DNA from 2 places in the Propioniciclava sp. LT294 genome. Region 1 is predicted to be linked to the other one. Evidence: riboswitches for the same ligand, from Rfam matches in the RefSeq annotation. Region 1 holds a riboswitch; the other holds the start of a gene.
The links. Region 1 has a riboswitch for thiamine pyrophosphate ahead of thiC (phosphomethylpyrimidine synthase ThiC). Riboswitches for the same ligand answer to the same signal wherever they lie in the genome.
Positions count from the first base shown of each region.

Region 2: it holds a riboswitch for thiamine pyrophosphate, as region 1 does, so the genes downstream of both, AC5YDA_RS08010 (thiamine ABC transporter substrate-binding protein) here and thiC (phosphomethylpyrimidine synthase ThiC) in region 1, are expected to answer to the same signal.

Region 1 is NZ_JCAKNG010000002.1:289,768-300,327, reverse strand. It holds gene AC5YDA_RS04020 (ABC transporter substrate-binding protein) at 1-683, shown strand, start outside; gene AC5YDA_RS04015 (carbohydrate ABC transporter permease) at 804-1,685, shown strand; gene AC5YDA_RS04010 (carbohydrate ABC transporter permease) at 1,682-2,581, shown strand; gene AC5YDA_RS04005 (GatB/YqeY domain-containing protein) at 2,621-3,085, shown strand; gene AC5YDA_RS04000 (hypothetical protein) at 3,158-3,298, opposite strand; gene AC5YDA_RS03995 (Gfo/Idh/MocA family protein) at 3,477-4,403, opposite strand; gene AC5YDA_RS03990 (dihydrofolate reductase family protein) at 4,495-5,049, shown strand; gene AC5YDA_RS03985 (thermonuclease family protein) at 5,144-5,659, shown strand; gene thiD (bifunctional hydroxymethylpyrimidine kinase/phosphomethylpyrimidine kinase) at 5,787-6,692, opposite strand; TPP riboswitch at 6,758-6,864, shown strand; gene thiC (phosphomethylpyrimidine synthase ThiC) at 6,859-8,571, shown strand; gene AC5YDA_RS03970 (MFS transporter) at 8,568-9,908, shown strand; gene thiM (hydroxyethylthiazole kinase) at 9,905-10,560, shown strand, end outside.
Region 2 is NZ_JCAKNG010000005.1:43,465-54,024, forward strand. It holds gene AC5YDA_RS08000 (ABC transporter ATP-binding protein) at 1-452, opposite strand, end outside; gene AC5YDA_RS08005 (ABC transporter permease) at 446-2,119, opposite strand; gene AC5YDA_RS08010 (thiamine ABC transporter substrate-binding protein) at 2,127-3,233, opposite strand; TPP riboswitch at 3,274-3,379, opposite strand; gene AC5YDA_RS08015 (aspartate kinase) at 3,395-4,654, opposite strand; gene AC5YDA_RS08020 (DUF1707 SHOCT-like domain-containing protein) at 4,777-5,238, shown strand; gene lplAB (lipoate-protein ligase LplAB) at 5,256-6,305, shown strand; gene AC5YDA_RS08030 (PRC-barrel domain-containing protein) at 6,344-6,919, opposite strand; gene AC5YDA_RS08035 (acyltransferase family protein) at 7,157-9,214, shown strand; gene AC5YDA_RS08040 (alpha/beta hydrolase family protein) at 9,211-10,134, shown strand; gene ileS (isoleucine--tRNA ligase) at 10,215-10,560, opposite strand, start outside.

The sequences.
Region 1 (10,560 bases):
CGCTGGCCGTGGGCACCGCTCCGTGGACCCAGCTGCACCTGTTCGAGAGCGTCCTGCTCTCGGAGCTGGGCACCGACGGCTACAACGCCCTGTTCACCACCGGTGACTGGTCCGACGCCAAGGTCGCCTCGGCCGTGTCGAAGTACGGCAAGCTCCTCTCCTTCGCCAACACCGGTGGAGCCGACGACTGGCCGCAGGCCACCGACATGGTCATCGACGGCAAGGCCGCCTACAACGTGATGGGCGACTGGGCGGTGGCGCAGTTCGCCGAGAAGGGCAAGAAGGAGGGGACGGACTACCTCTACTGGCCGACCCCGGGCACGAACGGCACCTTCCTGTTCCTCGCCGACTCCTTCACCCTGCCCAAGGGAGCCAAGAACCCCGGCGGCGCCAAGGACTGGCTGAACCTCGTCGGCTCCGCGGACGGCCAGAAGGCGTTCAACCTCGCCAAGGGTTCGATCCCCGCACGCACGGACGTCGCTGCGACCGACTTCCCGCCCTACCAGCAGTCGGCGATGGCGTCGTTCAAGGGAGACAAGATCGCCAGCTCGATCGCCCACGGCGCGGCGACGCAGATGGCCTGGAGCGCGGACATCACGACGGCCCTCAGCAAGTACGTCTCCGACAAGGACCAAGCTGCCTTCGTCAAGAGCCTGGCCGACGCGGCGGGCAAGTACCGCTGACGCACAGCAGCGGCATGGCCTGATCGACAATCGGGGAGGCGCCGGGGCCGACGCTCCGGCGCCTCCCCCGTACGACACGGAGGAGACCTACCCGTGGTGAAGAAGTGGCAGGGGTTGCTGATGGTGGCGCCCTCGATCGTGCTCGTGATCGTCTTCGTGTATGGCCTGATCGGGCAGAACATCGCGACGTCCCTGGAGCGGGTGACGACCAAGACGTTCTCCGGCAACGAGCGGGTCGTCAGCGAAGGCGGCATCGCCAACTACCAGTTGTTGCTGGCTGATGAGCGGTACCAGCACGCCCTGTGGAACCTGCTGGTCCTGACCGTGGTGTTCGTCGGCGGCACGATGATCTTCGGCGTTCTGTGGGCGCTCCTGCTCGAGAAGGGCGTCCGCGGGGAGGGCTTCTTCCGGTCGGTCTACCTGTTCCCCATGGCGGTGTCGTTCATCGCTTCGGGCACGGTGTGGAAGTGGCTGCTCTCCCCCGGCATCGGCGACCATGAGGCGATCGGCCTGAACCGCCTGTTCCTGCTGGTCGGCCTCCCGGAACTCCAGAGCCGTTGGTGGTCCGACCCCGGCCCCTTCAACATGGCCGCGATGGCCATGCCGGCCGTCTGGCAGCTGTCCGGTTACGTGATGGCGTTGTTCCTGGCCGGCTTCCGTGGCATCTCGCTGGACCAGCGTGAGGCTGCGCGCGTCGACGGCGCCTCCGAGTGGCAGGTCTACCGCCACGTCCTGTTCCCGCAGCTCTCCCCCATCGCGCTGTCGGCGCTCATCATCATCGGCCACATGTCGATGAAGACCTTCGACCTGATCTACGCGATCGCCGGCCAGAACAACTACGTCGCGGACGTGCCCGCCACGCTCATGTGGGTGCAGCTCTTCCAGCAGCGCAACGCGCCGACGGCTGCGGCCAACGCGACCATCCTGCTGCTGATCGTGGCGGTGGTCGTCGTGCCCTACCTGATCTACACCAACCGCACCGAGAGGGTGGCCAAGCGATGACGACCGCCCTTCCCACGCTGGAGCCCACGGCGACCGTGGTCCTCCCGCGCCGCAAGCAGTCCACGCCCGGTCAGGTGACCTGGCGAAGCATCCGCATGGCCCTGCTGATCACCTTCGTGGCAGCCGTCCTCATGCCCATCTACGTCGTGCTGGTGACGAGCTTCAAGTCGCCTGCCGACTTCTCCGTGGCCGGCGCGTGGGACATCCCGACCCGCCTGAGCTTCGAAGGCTGGAAGGCCGCCTGGGATGCCCTCGCCCCCGCCGTCGGGCGCTCCCTCGCGCTCGGTGTCGCCGCGGCCGGCATCTCCTCGTTCCTCGGTGCCATGAACGGGTTCGTGTTCTCCAAGTGGAAGTTCCCGGGTGCCGACCTCCTGTTCACGATGTTCCTGTTCGGCATGTTCATTCCGTACCAGGCGGTGATGATCCCGCTGCAGCAGTTGATGATCGCCCTGAACGATTCGATGCCGGTCCTGACCGGCATTCCCACTCTGGTGATCGCCCACGTCATCTACGGCATCCCGATCTGCACGCTGATCTTCCGCAACTACTACGCCACGGCGGTGCCCGACGAGATCCTCGAGGCGGCCCGTGTCGACGGTGCCGGCATGTGGCGCATCTTCACGTCGATCGTGCTGCCCGTGTCTGCGCCCGCCTTCGTCGTGACCCTCATCTGGCAGTTCACCAGCGCATGGAACGACTTCCTCTTCGCCCTGTTCCTGACCGACCGCAACACCGGTCCCGTGACGTATGCACTGCAGGAGCTGGCGTCCGCCCAGAACCCCGACTACTCCCGCATGATGGCCGGAGTTCTCGTGGCATCCCTGCCGACGCTGCTGGTCTACATCTTCCTGGGGCGCTACTTCGTGAGCGGCCTGATGAGCGGTTCCGTGAAGTAGCACGTGTGGGATGATGCAGCCCGACGAAAGGACTACCCGATGACGCTCGAGCAGACGCTGCACACCGACATGGTCGCTGCCATGAAGGCCCGTGACCCAGAGCTGGTGACCACCCTGCGCATGGCGATCGGGGCCCTGAAGAACGAGAAGGTCGCCGGAAAGGAAGCTCGCGAGCTCTCCGAGACCGAGGAGATCGCCGTCCTGCAACGGGAGGTGCGCACGCGCAGGGACTCCGCGCAGGCCTACACCGACGGCAACCGCCCGGAGCTCGCGGCCAAGGAGTTGGCGGAGGCCGACATCCTGGGGCGCTACCTGCCCACCATGTTGTCCGACGACGAGTTGGACGCCATCGTGGCCGAGGAGGTCACCGCCGCCGCGGCGTCCACCGGGGAGAAGCCGACGATGCGCCAGATGGGGGCCCTCATCAAGGCCGTCAACGGTCGCGTCGCGGGTCGCGCGGAGGGAGCCGCCGTGGCGGCCAAGGTCAAGGCCGCCCTCGCCTGAGCGGGAGGACGGCACCGAACGGAAACGCCGCCCGCCCAGGACAATCTGGGCGAGCGGCGTCGAAGGTCGTGCTCAGGCGGCCAGGGCGAGCACGCTCACGCTCTGGGCACACCACGAGCAGTACGCCGACACCTCCCCGCTGCGGACGGCCAGCGTGTGGCCGCAAGACAGGTTCGCCTCCGAAAGGCGCCAGCGCGCCGTGTGATCTCTCATGTGTTTCTCCTTGCAGTTGTCCGGCCGCGGCGCATGAGGCTGCCAGCAGCACGGCTTTTCTTGGTTCGAATCTCGTAGCGCGAGGTTGCGCCGGCGAGCGATCAGGGCCTGCGGACCGTTCCGCACCCGAATTGCATTAGTCTACACGACTACTATCTGGGTTGCCAGTCCGTGACAATCACGCCGTCCAGCCGCCCAGGATCGCGTCGGACAATTCGGCGGTCTGCAGGGCGGTGCGTCCGGTGCTGGGGCATTCCGCCACCCCGCGCAACTCGTCGAGGATGGTGGCGACGAGGGGCCCGTGCACGTGGGGCGGGTCCGACACCTCGACGGACCGGGAGCCGTCCGCCGTGACCAGGCGGATCGGGCTGGGTGCGAACGTCGCGAAACTCAGCACCCCGCGTGTCCCGGCCACGACCGTCTCGTCGAGTGCGTCCGGTGAACCGAACGCCCAGGAACCCGTGGCCAGGACATCCCCGAAGCGCCAGGTGGCGGCGACGGCGTGGTCACCGCCCGAGGTGGCGCCCGCGGCGTCCGATGAAGGACCCAACAGCCAGTGCAGGATGTCGAGCGCGTGGCAGGCCGTCTCGAAGAACTCGCCGCCGCGGTTGAGTGCCGGGTCCCAGCGCCAGCCGTCCACCAGGGTCGGCTTGCGCCACGTGGTGTGGACGGTGAGGGGCTGCCCCACCTCGGCCAGCAACGCGCGCACCTGCGCGAAGCGCGGGAGCGCGCGACGGTAGTAGGCCACCCAGAGCCGGACGCCGTGCGCGTCGGCCGCCTCGACCATGGCGCGTCCCTCCTGGGCCGACATGGCCATGGGCTTCTCCACCAGCACGTGTTTTCCTGCTTCGGCCGCCGCCATGACGTACTCGGCGTGGTGGGCGGTCGGGGTGGCGATGTAGACGGCCGTCACGTCGGGATCCTCGATGACCGCCCGTGCATCGGTTGACCAGCGGCGCACGCCGTGGCGGGCGGCGAAGTCCTCGGCCCGGGCGCCGTCGCGGCGCATCACGTGGACCACGTCGGAGTCGTCGGCACGGAACACGCTCGGCGCCGCCTTCACCTCGGTCACGTCTCCGACACCGATGATCCCCCATCCCGTCATGGGGCGATCCTTCCAGATCGCCAGCGCGCCTGTGTCCTGAAAGCCACGCCATCATGGACGCCCACTGAGGCCGTCGGTCACCATGGCAGGCATGGACGCCAGCCCCGCACGCACGCGCTACTACACGGCCAGCAGCGTGGACGGGTTCCTCGCCACGACGGACCACTCGCTCGACTGGCTGCTCAGCCGCACGATCGACCAGGACGGCCCCTACGGGTACCAGCCCTTCATCCGCGAGATCGGGGCACTCGCCATGGGGGCGTCGACGTACCAGTGGATCATGGACCACAACGCCTCCACCGGAGAGCCGTGGGCCTACGACATCCCGGCGTGGGTCTTCACCCACCGCACGCTGACGCCGCCACCCGCAGGCGCCGACGTGCGCTTCACCCACGCGCCCGTTCCGGACGTGCACGCGGCCATGGTCCAGGAGGCCGCAGCGCGCGATGTCTGGCTCATGGGCGGCGGGGACCTGGTCGGCCAGTTCGCCGACCATGGGCTGCTCGACGAGGTGATCGTCAGCTATGCCCCCGTCACGCTCGGGGCGGGGGCTCCCCTGCTGCCACGCCGGCTGGAGCTCCGCCTCACCGACACCGCTCGCAACGGCGACTTCGTGTGCGCCCGGTTCGACGTCGCGCGAGGATGAACGAGCGTCCCGAAGGGCCCGGGCCCCTCGCGTTGGCTCGAGCGCACGGGCACGCAGGGCGACAGCCGAGCCTGCCAGACTCTCCGTTGTGTGGATGCGTGCGTTGATCACCGTCGCGGCGATGGTGGGGCTGGCCGGTTGTACGTGGCCGGGCGCGGACCCGTCGAGCGTCACGGCGGTGGCCGAAACGGTGCAGGTGACCTCGGTGTCGGACGGAGACACCTTCACCGCGGTCACCGCGGATGGCGAACGGGTCCGGATCCGGCTGCTCGGTATCGACGCCCCCGAAACGGCCCGCGATGGCCAGCCGGCCGAGTGCGGCGCGAAGCAGGCGGCCGACGAGCTGCGCAGCCTCATCGCTGGACGCTCGGTGACCGTGACCAGCGACCCCGTGGGGGACGAGGTCGATCGCTTCGGGCGGCGGCTCGCCTACGTCACCGTCGACGGCCGGGACGTCGCCCTCGCCCTCACCCATGCAGGCATGGCCGAGGCCTGGTACCCAGCCAGCGCACCCGAACCCACCCGGTACGGCGACTACCGGAAAGCCGAGCGAACCGCCCGCGCGGCCAACACCGGCCTCTGGGCGACGTGCGCAACGGTGGGCCGCTGACGCTGCCCCCAGCCACCGGGGATCCCTGCCGTGATCAGGACGCCATCTGCTCGCGACAAGCGGGAAGGGTGATCGTTGGTGATCGAGTCCCGTCCCAACGGCCGCAGATCGCTCCTGGGGCTCGCTCTCAGCCCAGTTCCCTTCGAAGGGGCCGTCCATGAGTTCCCTGGTCGGGGGGCCAGGTGTGGCGGGTCTCGGTGATGGTCGGCGTGACGAGGTGGTCGACCGGTCCGTGTCCCACGTCAGGTTGCCGGCTGAGCCGCCAGTTGGCGGCGCCACGCAACGCCGCCTGCAGGTAGGCCCGTCCCTGCTCGACACTGGCGATCCCGATGCCTGACGCGGGGACCTCGCCGAACACGGCCGCGGACGCCGCAATGGCAGACGAGAGTGTGCAGCCGGTTCCATGGGTGTTGCGGGTCGCGATGCGAGGAGCCCTCAGCTCGACAATCGCCCCGGGTCGAGCGAACACGTCCAGAACCGTGTCACCATCCATGTGGCCACCCTTGACCAGCACGGAGCGCGCCCCGGCCGCCACGAGCGCCGCGGCCTGATCGACCGCTTCGTCCTCGTCGGCTGCCGCCGCTCGTCCGAGAAGCGCTGCAGCTTCGGGCAGGTTCGGCGTGACAAGGTCTGCCCAGGGGATCAGGTGATCCCGAACGAGCGCCACAGCATCCTCGGCGAGCAGCCGGTCGCCGGATGTGGCGAGCATCACGGGATCCAGGACGAGGATCCCGAACTCGCTACGCCGGGCGACGATGAGGTCGGTGATCGCGGCGACCGTGTCAGCGTCTGAGAGCATTCCGACCTTGGTCGCGGCGACGTGGAAGTCGTCGAGCACTGCGGCCACCTGGTCGACGACGAGGTCCGAGGGCACCGGATGCGCTCGTCGTACTCCCTGGGTGTTCTGGACGGTGAGCCCCGAGACGGCCGCACAGCCGTAGACGCCGAATGCGGAGAAGGTCTTGAGGTCGGCTTGGATCCCGGCCCCTCCGCTGGGATCCGAGCCCGCGATGCTGAGACAGACAGGGCGCATGCGCGTCATCCTGCCACCCCATTCGCGGAGTGAGTCGCCTTCGGGAGCAAAACGTGCTTGGATGTGGCACATCCCACGGGTGCCCGAGCACGGGCTGAGATCAGGCTGACGCTGCCTGGACCGTCGAACCTGCCTGGGTAATACCGGCGAAGGAAGAGAGATGTCGATGGAGAACCATCCGCAGCACCATGCCGTCCTGCTCACCGACGGGGACCTGTCCGTCCCGGTCACCGCCGTGAGACTGGCGGACTCACCCGGGGGCCGCCCCAACGAGGATGTCCTGTGCTACAGGACACGCGGTCCGGGCGGTGACCCCACCGCCGGGCTTCCCACGCTGCGTCAGGCGTGGATCGACGCCCGCGGAGACACCGAGCCACACACCGCTCGACCCCGCAACCTCGCAGACGACGGGCGCTCGGCTCTGCGGCGTGGCGCGGCCTCGGACAGCTGGACCGGCCGCATCCACCTGCCGGTCCGTGCGATACCGGGGCGCACGGTCACCCAACTGCACTACGCCCGCAAGGGCGTCATCACGCCCGAGATGCGCTATGTGGCGCTTCGCGAGGGGATGCCGGTGGAGCAGGTGCTCACCGAGGTGGCTGCGGGCCGGGCGATCATCCCGGCGAACGTCAACCACCCCGAGTCCGAGCCGATGATCATCGGACGCGCCTTCCTGACCAAGGTGAACGCGAACATCGGCAACTCGGCGGTGACGAGCTCGATCTCCGAGGAGGTCGAGAAGCTGACGTGGGCCACCCAGTGGGGCGCGGACACCGTCATGGACCTCTCGACCGGTGACGACATCCACACCACGCGCGAGTGGATCATTCGCAACTCCCCCGTTCCGATCGGCACCGTGCCCCTTTACCAGGCGCTGGAGAAGGTGGGCGGGCACGCGGAGGACCTCACGTGGGAGGTCTACCGCGACACCGTCATCGAGCAGGCTGAGCAGGGCGTCGACTACATGACCGTGCACGCGGGCGTGCTGCTGCGCTACGTCCCCATGACCGCCGACCGGGTCACGGGGATCGTGAGCCGCGGGGGCTCGATCATGGCGGGCTGGATGCTCGCACACCATCGGGAGTCGTTCCTGTACGAGCATTTCGACGAGTTGTGCGAGATCTTCGCCGCCTACGACATCGCCTTCAGCCTCGGCGACGGCCTGCGTCCGGGCAGCCTCGCCGACGCGAACGACGAAGCTCAGCTGGCAGAACTCCGGACCCTCGCCGAGCTGACCGAGCGAGCGTGGGCCCACGACGTACAGGTCATGGTCGAGGGCCCCGGGCACGTCCCGCTGAACCTGGTCGAGGAGAACGTCCGGCTGGAGCAGGACTGGTGCCACGGGGCTCCGTTCTACACGCTGGGGCCGCTGGTCACCGACATCGCGCCCGGCTACGACCACATCACGTCGGCGATCGGTGCAGCCGTCATCGCCATGCACGGGACGGCCATGCTCTGCTACGTCACACCCAAGGAGCACCTGGGCCTGCCCAACCGGGACGACGTCAAGACGGGCGTCATCACGTACAAGATCGCGGCTCACGCGGCCGACGTCGCCAAGGGCCACCCCGGTGCGCGGGTACGCGACGACGCGCTCAGCAAGGCACGGTTCGAGTTCCGCTGGCACGACCAGTTCGCGCTCTCCCTCGACCCCGAGACCGCAATCGCCTTCCACGACGAGACTCTGCCCGCAGAGCCCGCCAAGACGGCCCACTTCTGTTCGATGTGCGGGCCGAAGTTCTGCTCCATGCGCATCAGCGCTGACATCCGAACCCGGTTCGGCGAGGGGGCTGCAGCGTCCGGGATGGAGGCGAAGTCCCGCGAGTTCCGCGAACACGGCGCGTCGGTCTACCTTCAGGTCACCGAGGTGGAGAGGTGACGGCCACCCAGACGTCGACCACGCGACGGAGCCTGGTCCCCGAGCTCCCCCCGGACGGCCAGGCCGCAGTTAGGGGTGGGATCTGGGGCAACTTCGTCGACATGCTCCACATCTTCCTGCCGGTCATCGCACTGGCGCCGGCCCTACCCGCCCTGGCCGGCCCCCACGCGAATGCGACCACCGCGGCGATCATCATCATGGCGACGCTGGTGGGCCGCCCCCTGGGCGCGATGATCTTCGGGCAGGTCTCGGACCGCATCGGTCGCACCCGGACGACCAAGATAGCGATCGCCGGCACGGCCGCCTCCACGCTGGGCATCGCTCTCATGCCCGACCACCACCTGCTCGGGCCGACCACCATCACGGCCGTGATCGCGCTGCGCTTCCTCGGCGGCGTGTTCCTGGCCGGCGAGTACACGTCAGCCATCCCGCTCGCCATGGAGTGGTCGACACCGCGCCGGCGGGGACTCGTGTCGGGTCGCATCATGTCGATGGCGCCGTGGGCGCAGGGGGCCATCGCGTTCGCGACGCTGGCGCTGCTCGCCGCGCTGGGCCCGCAGGCGTACGGAACCTGGGGCTGGCGCTGCTTGTTCGCAGCGGGTGCGGCAGCGTCGGCGCTGATGCTCGTGTACTACTCACGGCGCGTCGCAGATGCTCCGGTGTTCGTTCGTCGACCACCGGAGCACGCGGCGCGGTCGCGCTTGGCCGACGTCCTTGTCGGGCAGTACGCGCGGGCCTTCTGGCAGGTCTTCGGTCTGATGACGGGCCTGTGGTTCTGCACCAACATGGTCGTGATCGTCGTCGCCTCCCAACTGCCCGGGTTGGGACTCTCCGCGCTGCAGGTCGCTCTGGTCATGGGGGTCGCTTCGGTCGCCCAAGCGCTGGTGATGGGCATCACCGGCCATTTCTCCACTGTCGTCGGCCGCCGTCGGTTCTTCGTCGTCGGTGGTATCACGGCCGCAGTCGGAGGGCCCCTCCTGTGGTGGGCGCTCCTCCTCCGCCCCCCGACGGGGAACGCGGGAGTCACCGCGCTGGCCTTGGCCCTTGTGGTGGTGCCCCTGCTCCAGGTCCTGACGGTGACGCAGTACGGACCGATCGGCGCCTACCTCACGGAACGGTTCCCGACCCACGTGCGCGCCACCGCGTACGGCACGGCGTACTCGCTCTCCATCGTGGCTCCCGCCCTCTACCCGTTCTACCTTCCGGCCCTGATGGAGTGGTGGGGACCCGTGACGCCGGCCTCGTTGCTCGCCCTGGGTGGCGTGCTGGTCGCCGTGTGCGGGGCGGTCGGCCCTGCACTCGCGGGCGACGATCTCGAGGGAGCGCTGTCATCGTGACACGGACCTCCTTCGATCTGGCGCACGTCGTGTCGGAGGTGCGCGACCGCGCTCCCCTGGTCCACTGCATCACCGCCGCGGTCTCGATGAACCTGGTCGCCGACGCCCTCCTGGCGACCGGCGCGCGGCCCATGATGACCGAAACGGCGGCGGAAGCGCCGGCGATGGATGCGGTGGCGGATGCGCTTCTCGTCAACCTCGGGTCGCTGAGCGTTGATGGTGCCGAGGGGATCGTGCCGACGGTCGCCGTGGCTCGCGCCGCTGCCCGGCCGTGGGTGCTCGACCCGGCGGCCGTCGGTGTTGCCCCCGTTCGTACGAGGCTCGCCGCCCGGGTGCTCCCAGATCGTCCGGCCGTGGTGCGAGGCAACGCATCCGAGGTGCTGGCCCTGGCCGGCGCGGGCACAGGCGGGCGCGGCGCCGACGCCACCGACCAAACCGAGACCGCCTTGGACGCGGCTCTCTCCCTGGCACGCGAGCACGGCAGCGTGGTCGCCGTCTCGGGAGCGGTCGACCTCATCACCGACGGCGCCCGTGTCATCCGGGTACGCAACGGGGATCCCCTCCTCACCAAGGTCACGGGGACCGGCTGCTCGCTGGGCGCACTCGTGGCGGCCTGCGCCTCCGTCTGCGACCCCTTGGCTGCGGCGGTCGC
Region 2 (10,560 bases), on a different contig from region 1:
TGCTCCACGATCGCGGCTCGCTGCCCGCGCGGCACCTGGTGGAGGCCGTAGGCGACGTTCTTCCCGACATTGAGGCTGGGGAACAGCGCGGGATCCTGGAACATCATCCCGAAGTTGCGCTTGTGGGTGGGGGTGGCGGAGATGTCGCGCCCGGCCCAGGTGATGCGGCCGGCCGCCAAGGGTTCCAGGCCGGCGATCGCGCGCAGGAGCGAGGACTTGCCCGAGCCGGACGCCCCGAGCAGGGCCACGATCTCGCCCGGCGCGACGTCCAACGAGACGTCGTCGATCGCGGTCACGACCCGGCCCTCGTCCGGCTCCACCGGGCGCCGCTTGGGCGAGGCCCACGAGAGGATCGGTCGCTTGGCCGGGGTCGTGTATCCCGGCTGCTGGGTCGAGACCCGGTAGCGCACGACCACGTCGTGCACGCCGAGCCCGGCCTGGTCGGTCACCATGTCGTCGCCTCCTGCGGCCTCATCCTCTCAGCCAACCCCATCACGATCGCACAGCCGACCGCCAACAGGACGGCCGCCGCGAAGCCCATGCCCTGGTTGTCCGCGCCGGGACGTCCGATGAGGCGGAACACCACCACGGGCAGGGTGGGTTGGTCGGGTCGCGCCAGGAACGACGTCGCGCCGAACTCCCCCAGCGCGGTGGCGAAGGCGAATCCGGTCGCCAACCCCAGGCCACGCCCGAGGAACGCCAGGTCGATGTCGCGCAGCACCTTGCCCGGGCCGGCCCCGAGCACGGCCGCGGCCTCGCGCAGGCGGGGGTCGATGGCGCGCAGCACCGGCAGCAACACCCGGACCACCAGCGGCAGCGCCACGATGGCCTGGGCGATGGGCACGAGTGCGAGCGAGCTGCGGAGGTCCAGCGGCGGCCTGTTGAGCGTGATCAGGAACCCGAAGCCGACGGTCACCGCGCTCACGCCCAAGGGCAGCATGAAGGCACCGTCCAGCAGGCCGAGCGCACGGCGTCCGGCCTCGTTGCGGGGGCGGCGGGAGACGACGAGGCTGACGAGCAGGCCCAGCACGAGCGCGAGCACGGTCGCGACGGACGCCGTACGCAGCGAGTTCGCCGCGGCCACCCAGACGGGCACCGACAGCGTCCCACCGCCGGTGGTGGCGAGGTTGGCGTAGTGCTCCAGCCCGTGGCCGGATGCCGTGGCGAGGCTCCGCTGGACCAACGTCGCCAGGGGGAACACCAGCAGGCCGAGGACGACCACCGCGGTGACAAGGCTGGGACCCCCGTCGCGGCGCCGCGACCAGGGCGCCTCCATGGACTCATCGGTCCGCAGGCGCTGCGCGCGGGCCTGCGTGGCCTGCAGGCGGCTGGCGATGATGAGGGCGGTCCCGCCCACGACCAGCTGGACGATCGACAGCGCGGCGGCGCCGGTCAGGTCGAGCAACTGGGTGGTGAGGAACCAGATCTCGGTCTCGATGGTCCCGTAGGAGGCCCCACCCAGCACCATGACCACGCCATAGGCCGACGCGCAGAACAGGAACACCAAGGCGGCCGCCGAGGCGATCGCGGGAGCCAGCGCCGGGATGGTGATGGTCCAGAAGACGCGGCGCGGCGAGGCGCCGAGCACGGACGCCGCCTGTTCGGTCCGCGGGTCGAGGGAGGCCCACAGGGCCCCGACCGTGCGGACGACCACCGCATAGTTGAAGAACACGAGGCTGGCCACGATGACCGCGAACTCGCCGTCGAGGTTGAGGTGCCCCAGCGGTCCCGTCGAGATGACCAATCCCTTGAACGCGACGCCGACGACCACGCTCGGCAGGACGAACGGAACCGTCACGACGGCGCGGACGAGCCACCGGCCGGGGAAGCGCGTCCGGTACAGCACCCACGCCCCCGGGACGCCCAGCAGCACGGAGACCACCGTGCCGGCCGCCGCCTGGGCCAGCGTCGTGCGGATGACGCGCCAGGTCCGGTCCTCGGAGAAGACCTGGAGGAACCCGTCGAGGGTGAAGAACCCGTCCGGGAAGAAGCCCCGGCCCACCAGCGTCACGACCGGCCAGGCGAAGAAGATCGTGAGGAACGCCAGCGGGATCGCGCCCGCCGACGTCCAGGCGAGGACGGTTCCCCCGTGCGGTGCCCGGGGGAACCTCCTCGTCACGACCCGGTCAGCCAACGACCGTCGACGTCCAGGTACGGATCCAACCATCCCGCTTCGCGGCGATCTCCTCGGCCGGGACCTGGAACGGGGAGTCGGACAGCGGCGCGTACTTCACCCACTCCTCGGGCAGGGCCGTGGAACGGACGGCCGGGTACATGTACATCTGGCCCGGGATGTCGGCCTGCACCTCGGGGCTCAGCATGAAGTCGATGAACTCCTTCGCGCCCTCGGGGTTGGCAGCCCCCTTGATGACGCCCGCGTACTCGACCTGGCGGAAACAGGTCTGCAGCAGTGACGTGGTCGGGGGCTCCTTGCCATCGACGACCTCGAACGCCGGGGACGTCGAGTAGCTCAGCACGAGCGGACGCGGGCCCTTGCCGGTGCTGCCGGAGAACTGGACGGTGTAGGCCTCGGTCCAGTCCTTGGCCACGAGCACGCCGTTGTCCTTGAGCTGCTTCCAGTAATCGACCCAACCCGGGTCACCCTTCGCACCCACGGTCGCCACGAGGAAGGCCAGGCCCGGCGAGCTGGACGCGGCGTTCGGGACGACGAGCAGCTTGGCGTACTCGGGCTTGGTGAGGTCGTCGAGGCTGGTCGGGACGGCCTTGCCGTTGGCCTGGAACCACGCGGAGTCGGCGTTGATGCACACGTCGCCGAAGTCGATCGGGACGAGGCGGCCGGAACCGTCGGCCTTGAGCGCCTCGGCGTCCGCGGCGGGGAGGGCTGCGCTCCGGTACGGGGCGATGATGTCCTCCGACAGCGCGCGCCCCGCGAAGGTGTTGTCGATGCCGAAGACGACGTCGCCGAGAGGGGAGTCCTTGGTCAGGACGAGCTGGTTGGTCAGGGTCCCCGCATCCCCGGGGGCGACGAACGTCACGTCCAGGCCGGAGTCGGTCCTGAACTTCGTCAGCAATTCCTCGCTGACGTTGAACGAGTCGTGGGTCACCACGGTCAGCTTGGTGCTCTTCGCCGGTGTCGCGGACGCGGCGCCCGGCGCCGCCGACGAACCCGCGGCTCCCGACGACGTGGCCGTCGGGGCGCTCACGCAGGACGCCAGGGCCAACGACAGGCCTGCCACGAGGGCGACCGCCGGCAGGCGGATGGGCTGGTACACGCTTGCTTCCTCCTCTTCTGGAGGGGCCGACCATCACTGGCCGGGTGAGAACTCGACTCCCTACGCCGGTGCTGACCGGATCAGGTTCGAGGGTCTGCGGTGCTCCGCACTCTCAGCGCCCCTGCGGCGCTCCCCTGTCGAGGGCCAAGCATACCCCGTTGTCAGCGACCCGTGCCCGCGTAGACGACCGCTTGCCCCTCGGCGTCCAGGCCGAAGGCGGTGTGGACGGCCCGCACGGCCTTGTCGAGCTCGTCGACGTCCACCAGCACCGAGATCCGGATCTCCGAGGTGGAGATCATCTCGATGTTGATGCCGGCCTCGGCCAGTGCACGGAACGCGGTCGCCGAGACGCCGGGGTGCGAGCGCATGCCGACGCCGATGATCGAGAGCTTGCCGATCCTGTCGTTGTAGATCAGCTCGGTGAAGCCGATCGTCGGCTGGGCTGCGCGCAGGACCTCCATGGCCTTGTCGCCGTCCGACTGCGGGAGCGTGAAGGAGATCGCCGTGGTGCCACCCTCGACGGACACGTTCTGGACGATCATGTCGATGTTGATGCCCGCGTTCGCCACGGTGGTGAAGACCTCGGCGGCGGCACCCACCCGGTCCGGCACGCCGACCACGGTGATCTTGGCCTCGCGGCGGTCGTGCGCGATGCCGGTGATGATCGGGTTCTCCACGGAATCCTCCTCGTCGATGTGCTGGACCCAGGTGCCGGGCTTGTCGGAGAACGACGACCGGACGTGCACCGGGACGTTCTCGCGGCGGGCGTACTCAACGCAGCGCAGATGCAGGATCTTGGCGCCGTTCGCGGCCATCTCCAGCATCTCGTCGTAGCTGATCTCCGGGAGGCGCTGCGCACCCGGCACGATCCGGGGGTCGGCGGTGAAGACACCGTCGACGTCGGAGTAGATCTCGCAGTAGCCGGCCTTGAGGGCGGCGGCCAGGGCGACGGCCGTGGTGTCGGACGCCCCGCGCCCGAGCGTGGTGATGTCCTTGGTGGTCTGCGAGACGCCCTGGAAGCCCGCGACGATGACGATGTCACCCTCATCGAGGGCCGACTCGATGCGACCGGGCGTGATGTCGATGATGCGGGCGTCGCCGTGCTTGTCGGACGTGATGACCCCGGCCTGGGAGCCCGTGAAGGAGCGCGCCGTGTGACCGAGGTCGTTGATGGCCATGGCCAGGAGCGCCGCCGACATGCGCTCACCCGCGGTCAGCAGCATGTCCATCTCGCGGGCGCGCGGGTGGGGGCTGACCTGCTGGGCCAGGTCGAGGAGCTCGTCCGTGGTGTCGCCCATGGCCGACACCACCACGGTGACCTCGAAGCCCTGCTCCTTCGTCGCGACGATGCGCTGGGCGACGCGCTTGATGCTGGCGGCGTCCGCCACCGACGAGCCACCGAACTTCTGCACCACACGCACTGTCGGGTCCCCTTCCTTCGTGAGCGGGACCAACTCTGCCACGGCGCCGGCCGGAGCACAGGGCGTTCCCAACCGCCGGGCGCCGGGCACCGTGCGAGGATGGTCCCGGACAGGAGAGATGCATGACCCACGACCCGGTACCCCAACGGTTGTCGGACGCCGAGCGGGACACCGCGTCCCAGATGCTCCGCGATCACTTCGAGGCCGGACGCCTGGACGCTGGCGAGTTCGACGAGCGACTCTCCGCGGCACTGGCCGCGCGCATCGCCGCGGACTTCCAGCCGCTGTTCGCCGACCTGCCCGCCCCCCGCCCGGACACCTCCGGCCCCAGCGCCCCGCCGCTCGGTTGGGCGCCGGCCCACGGTTCGTCGGTCACGGCCCGGCCCACAGCATCGCCCCCGGGGACGGGCGGCGGCACCGACTGGATCGGCGTGGCGCGCCGCGTCATCTGGCCGGCCGCGATCGTCATGGGCATCCTCACCGGGAGCTGGTGGACCTTCATCGGGATCGCGATCGTCGGCTCGATCATCCTGAGCCAGCTCGCCAGCAACCAGCGAAAGCCACCGCCGTACCTGCAGCGCTAGCTGGCTAGGCTGCCACCATGCGTGGCGAGTACAAGGTCCCGGGCGGCAAGTTGGTCGCGGTCGACGTCGACGTGGCGGACGGGGTCATCACCCGGGCGGCCGTCCACGGCGACTTCTTCCTCGAACCGGACGACGCGCTCGAGGACATCAACGCCGCCCTCGCCGGGCAGCCGGACACCGCGAGCGCGGAGACGCTGGGGCGCGCCATCGAGGCGGCGCTGCCCGAGCACGTCGAGATGATCGGGTTCACCCCGGCGTCCGTCGGCATCGCCGTCCGGCGGGCACTCGGCAAGGCGACCGGCTGGGCCAACCACACCTTCGACCTCATCGGACCGGTGACGTTGGATCCGGCGATGCACGTCGCCCTCGACGAGGTGCTCACCCGCGAGGTCGCCGCGGGGACGCGGCCGCCCACGCTGCGGTTCTGGGACTGGGACTCCGCGCTCGTCGTGATGGGCAGCTTCCAGAGCTACGTGAACGAGATCGACCAGGAGGGCGCCGACCGGCACGGCATCCGGGTCGTGCGGCGCATCTCGGGCGGCGGGGCGATGTTCATGGAGCCGGGCAACTGCATCACCTACTCGTTGCACGTCCCGACCTCGCTGGTCGAGGGGCTGAGCTTCGAGCAGAGCTACGCCTTCCTCGACGACTGGGTGATGACCGCCCTGGCGGACGTCGGGATCAAGGCGCGCTATGTCCCGCTCAACGACATCGCCTCGGACAAGGGCAAGATCGCCGGAGCCGCCCAGAAGCGGTTCGCGGCGGGGTCGGTCCTGCACCACGTGACGATGGCGTACGACATCGACGCCGACAAGATGCTGGACGTGCTGCGCATCGGCCGGGAGAAGATGTCGGACAAGGGCACGAAGTCGGCCAACAAGCGCGTGGACCCCATGCGCTCACAGACGGGCCTCCCGCGGGACGAGATCATCCGGCGCTTCATGGCGTCCTTCGCTGCCACGCACCAGACCCGCCCGGGCTCGTACTCGGGCTCCGAGTTGGCCGAAGCCCGCGAGCTGATGGAGACCAAGTTCCTCACCGACGCCTGGACGCACCGCGTCCCCTGACCCGGGGGTCAGGGGACGCGGGGTGTCCCGCCGGGCCGTCAGGGACGCGGGCCCCGCGGGTCGTCCGGAGCGTCGAGGCCCCCGGTGTCCCCGGCATAACCGCGGTTGCCGTGCGGGTTGTGTTCGCGGTCGCCACGGGTGTCGGTGGGCGAGCCGTCGGGACCGTCCAGAACCTCCGCCACCGGGCCGCGCCCGTCATTGTCACGGTCGAACAGCGGACCGTCATCGCGGCCATCGCGCGCGTGCTCGCGCTCGTCCGACCAGCGGCGGGTCCGCATCGCGTCGGAGGCCACCTCGTCCGCGCTCACGCCGTAGTAGCGGTAGAGCTCGTCCTCCTGGGAACGGTCGAGGTGCCCATCCTCGGAGATGTTCGGCGCGTCCTTGACGACGTCCTTGTGGTGGGCGACGACGAGGTGGTCGTCATCGGAGAACCTGGCTCCCGCGAGCGGCACGAAGCTGGTCCTCAGGCCGAAGAAGCCGGTGTGGACGGTGACCCACATGGGCTTGCCCGTCTGGTCGTCGAGGTAGACCTCGCCGATGCCACCGATGCGCTCCCCGTTGGGGTCGTGGGCCGTTGCACTCCGCAGGCGGTCGATGTCGCTCTCGTGGAACATGGTGCCTCCTTCGTTCGATGTCGTTCAGTGATGACAACATCCCGGTTGAGCGGGATTCCCTCGGACAGAGGACGTACTCATCACCCTTGCCCACAAACCCGTCGGCCACAAGGGTGGATGACGAGCTGGGCCCGGAATTGGGTTTCCTCACCCACGACCCCGCACGGCCCACTCCGGGGGGACTCAGGGAGACCCCGGCTACGCTGGGACGGCCCCACCGTCGACCCAAGAGGAACCATGCCGCCACCACCATCCGGCTTCCGCCCGGAGATCCATGGGCTGCGCGGCCTTGGGATCCTGCTCGTCGTGGCCTACCACCTGTGGACCTCGGGCCGCGTCTCGGGGGGCGTCGACGTCTTCCTGTTCGTCTCCGCGTTCCTGATGACCGGGAGCTTCGTGCGCAAGGGGACGGCGTTCACGTTGTCCGACTTCCTGGTCCAGCGCTTCCGGCGCCTCGTGCCGATGGCGGCGATCGTCGCCGCGGCGACCACGGCGGTGGGCTGGCTCGTCCTCCCGCCGACCCGCTACGAGAGTCTGCTCAACCACGCCCGGGCCTCCCTCATCTACCGGGAGAACTGGCGCCTCATCGCCGACCAGGCCAACTACATGGTGGCGGACCCCCAGCGCCTCAACCCGTTCCAGCACTTCTGGAGCCTGTCGCTCCAGGGCCAGTTGTTCGTCCTGCTCCCCTTGGTCTTCGTCGCCTCGGCGTTCCTGGAGCGGAGGGCCCACATCCCGGTCAGGCGGACGCTCGCGGTCGTGCTGGGCGCGGCCACGGTGGCCTCGTTCGCGTGGGCGGTCCACCGGGTCGGGGTCGACCCGGCCGCCGCCTACTTCGAGACCTGGACACGCGCCTGGGAGTTCACGGGCGCGGGGCTGGTCGCCCTGCTGCCCGGCGCCCGCCCGCCGGTCCGGGTCGCACGCGCCCTGTCGTGGGCGGGGGTGGCCCTGCTGCTGGTCACCGGCTTCATCTGGGGACGCGGCGCGTTCCCGGCCTGGGCGGCGGTGCCGCCGCTGGCGGCCGCAGCGCTCGTGATCATGGCGGGTCCCAACGCCGACGACCCCGGACACGCCGCCTGGTGGCTGTCCCGGCGTCCGGTCACGTTCATCGCCAACCGCGCCTACTCGCTGTACCTGTGGCACTGGCCGGTCTACGTCTTCACCGTCGTGCTGACCTCGAACGGCGACCCGCGCACCGGCGTCCGGGACTCGGTGACGATCCTGCTGCTCTCCCTTGTCCTGGCCGACCTGTCGACCCGGCTGGTGGAGCGGCGGTTCCACCAGCTCGACCTGCTGCGGTCCAAGCGGTACGCGGCCACCGCGATCGCGGCGTTCACCCTCATGGCGGTGTCCGTCCTGGGCGGCGTCTCGGCGCTCATCGACCGGGACGAGCGCGCCACGGCGGACCTCCCGCCCGAGCAGCGGCCGGGCGCCCGCGCACTCTCGCCCGCGCCCTCCCCCACCACCTCCCCGACCCCGGACACCCCGCCCCTCCCCTCGCTCCCGGCACCGGCACCCGAGCCCACCCCCGGTCGCGGTATCGCCCCGGGCGACCGGGCGATCGCCCTCGACTGGCCGCGGGAGCTCCCTCCGTGCGACCCCTCGCGCGAGGACCACCCACCGCGTCCGGACCTGGGGTGGTGTGGGGTGATCGAGCCTGACGGCGACCCCACGCGGGTGGTGGCCGTCGTCGGCGACAGCCACGCGTTCCAGTGGCTGACGACGATCATTCCGCTGGCCGAGGAACGCGGCTGGCGCGTCATGGCCTACGGCCGCGCCGCCTGTCGTGTCGGCTCACCGAACCCGGATGCCGGATGCCAGGAGTACACGCAGGAGGCGATCGCCTGGCTGCTGCACACCCGTCCGGACCACGTGGTCAGCGTCGGTTCCTCGACGGTGGCCGAGGGACCCGAGCACGACGACTGGGGCTGGGCCGCGGCGATCGCGCCGGTCGCCCACGACGGGATAGCGGTGGTCAACATCCGCGACAACCCGCGCTGGACCTTCGACATGCCCGAGTGCGTCCAGCGCTACGGGACGGACGACCCGCGCTGCTCCGACAGCCGTGCCGTCAAGCTCGCCGCCGAGTGGCCCAAGGGCGCCCTGGCGGATCTGCCGAACCAGTACTACCTCGACTTCTCCGACTGGTTGTGCCCCCCGGCCGCTCCGGGCAGGTGCCCCGGCGTCATCGGAAACACCTACGTCTACATGGATTCCAACCACCTCTCGCGGGCCTACCTTGAATCCATGGACGAGGTGTTCGCAGCCGCTTGGGACGAGCAGGTGGGCGGGTGAGGCGGCTGGCAGCCGTGGGCACCCTGGTGGCGTCGCTCGCGTTGAACGCGTGCGCGCAGGCCCCCCTCGCCCAGCCGCTGCGCGGCGACCTGGCGCACACCACCCGGGTGGCGGGTGCCGCGTTGGCCTACTGCGCGCGGCTCCCCCTGGAGGAGTGGACCGACGACGTCCGGCACGTCATCGTGGCGGTGCACGGCCTGGAACGGAACGCCTGCGGCATGCGCCGGGCCGTCGTGGCCGGGCTGGGGGCTGAGGGCGAGGACACGGTGGTCGTGGCCCCCCTCTTCGCCAGCCGCGTGGACGCCCCGGCCGGCGGCCATGTCTGGGGCGAGATGGTGTGGCCCGCGGGTGCGACATCCTCGGCGGGGGCCTCGTCGTACGAGGTGCTGGACGACCTCGTCGCCTCGTTCGGTGACCGCCGGGTCTCGCTCGTCGGGTTCTCCGGAGGGGCGCAGTTCACCAACCGGTACGCGGCGGTCTCCCCCGTGACCCTGCACTCCTACCTCGTGCTGAACCCGTCCACCTACCTGTGGTTCTCACCGGACCGGCCGGGACCCACGGCGTCCTGCCCCGAGTACGACCACTGGCGTTACGGCCTGGCCCACCGCGACGGCTACGCCGCGCGGCTGTCGGCGCGGGAGGTCCAGGAGCAGTACGCCGCCCGGACCGTCCGCTACCTCGTCGGCTCGGCCGACGACGACCCGCGTTCAGGCTCTCTCGACCGCACCTGCGCGGCGATGGCCCAGGGTGACGACCGGGAGGAGCGCGCCCTCAACTACCACCGGCACCTGCTGGACCACCTGGGCGTCGGCACGGGGATCCAGCACCGCGTGGTCGTCGTGCCGGGCGTGGGGCATGACGCGGCCGGCATGCTCACCAGCCCCGAGGGGCGGGCCGCCCTGCTGTGGGGGACGGCCTAGGCGCCGTCTCACAGGGGGCCCCTCCGGGACCGGCCACCGAACCGCAGCCGGCACGCCGCCCGCGCACCTCCGTGCCCGCGTCAGGCCTTGGCCACCGAGAAGCTCAGTCCCAGCTCGTCGTCGGACACGACCGTGCCCGTCGGCTCCCCCTCGGCCATCGCGGTCGCCAGCACCTCGTCCGCCACGAAGTCGGACGCCTCGCGGAGCGCCTCGCCCAGCTCGCCGCCCGCCGACCACGTCAGGGAGATCCGGTCGGAGACCTCCAGGCCCTGGCGCTTGCGCGCGTCCTGGACCATGCGGACGACCTCGCGGACGAGACCCGCGCGCACCAGTTCGGGGGTCAGCTCGAGGTCGAGCGCGACGGTCTCGCCCTGCTCGTTCACGACCGACCAGCCCTCGCGCGGACGCTCGGACACGATCACCTCG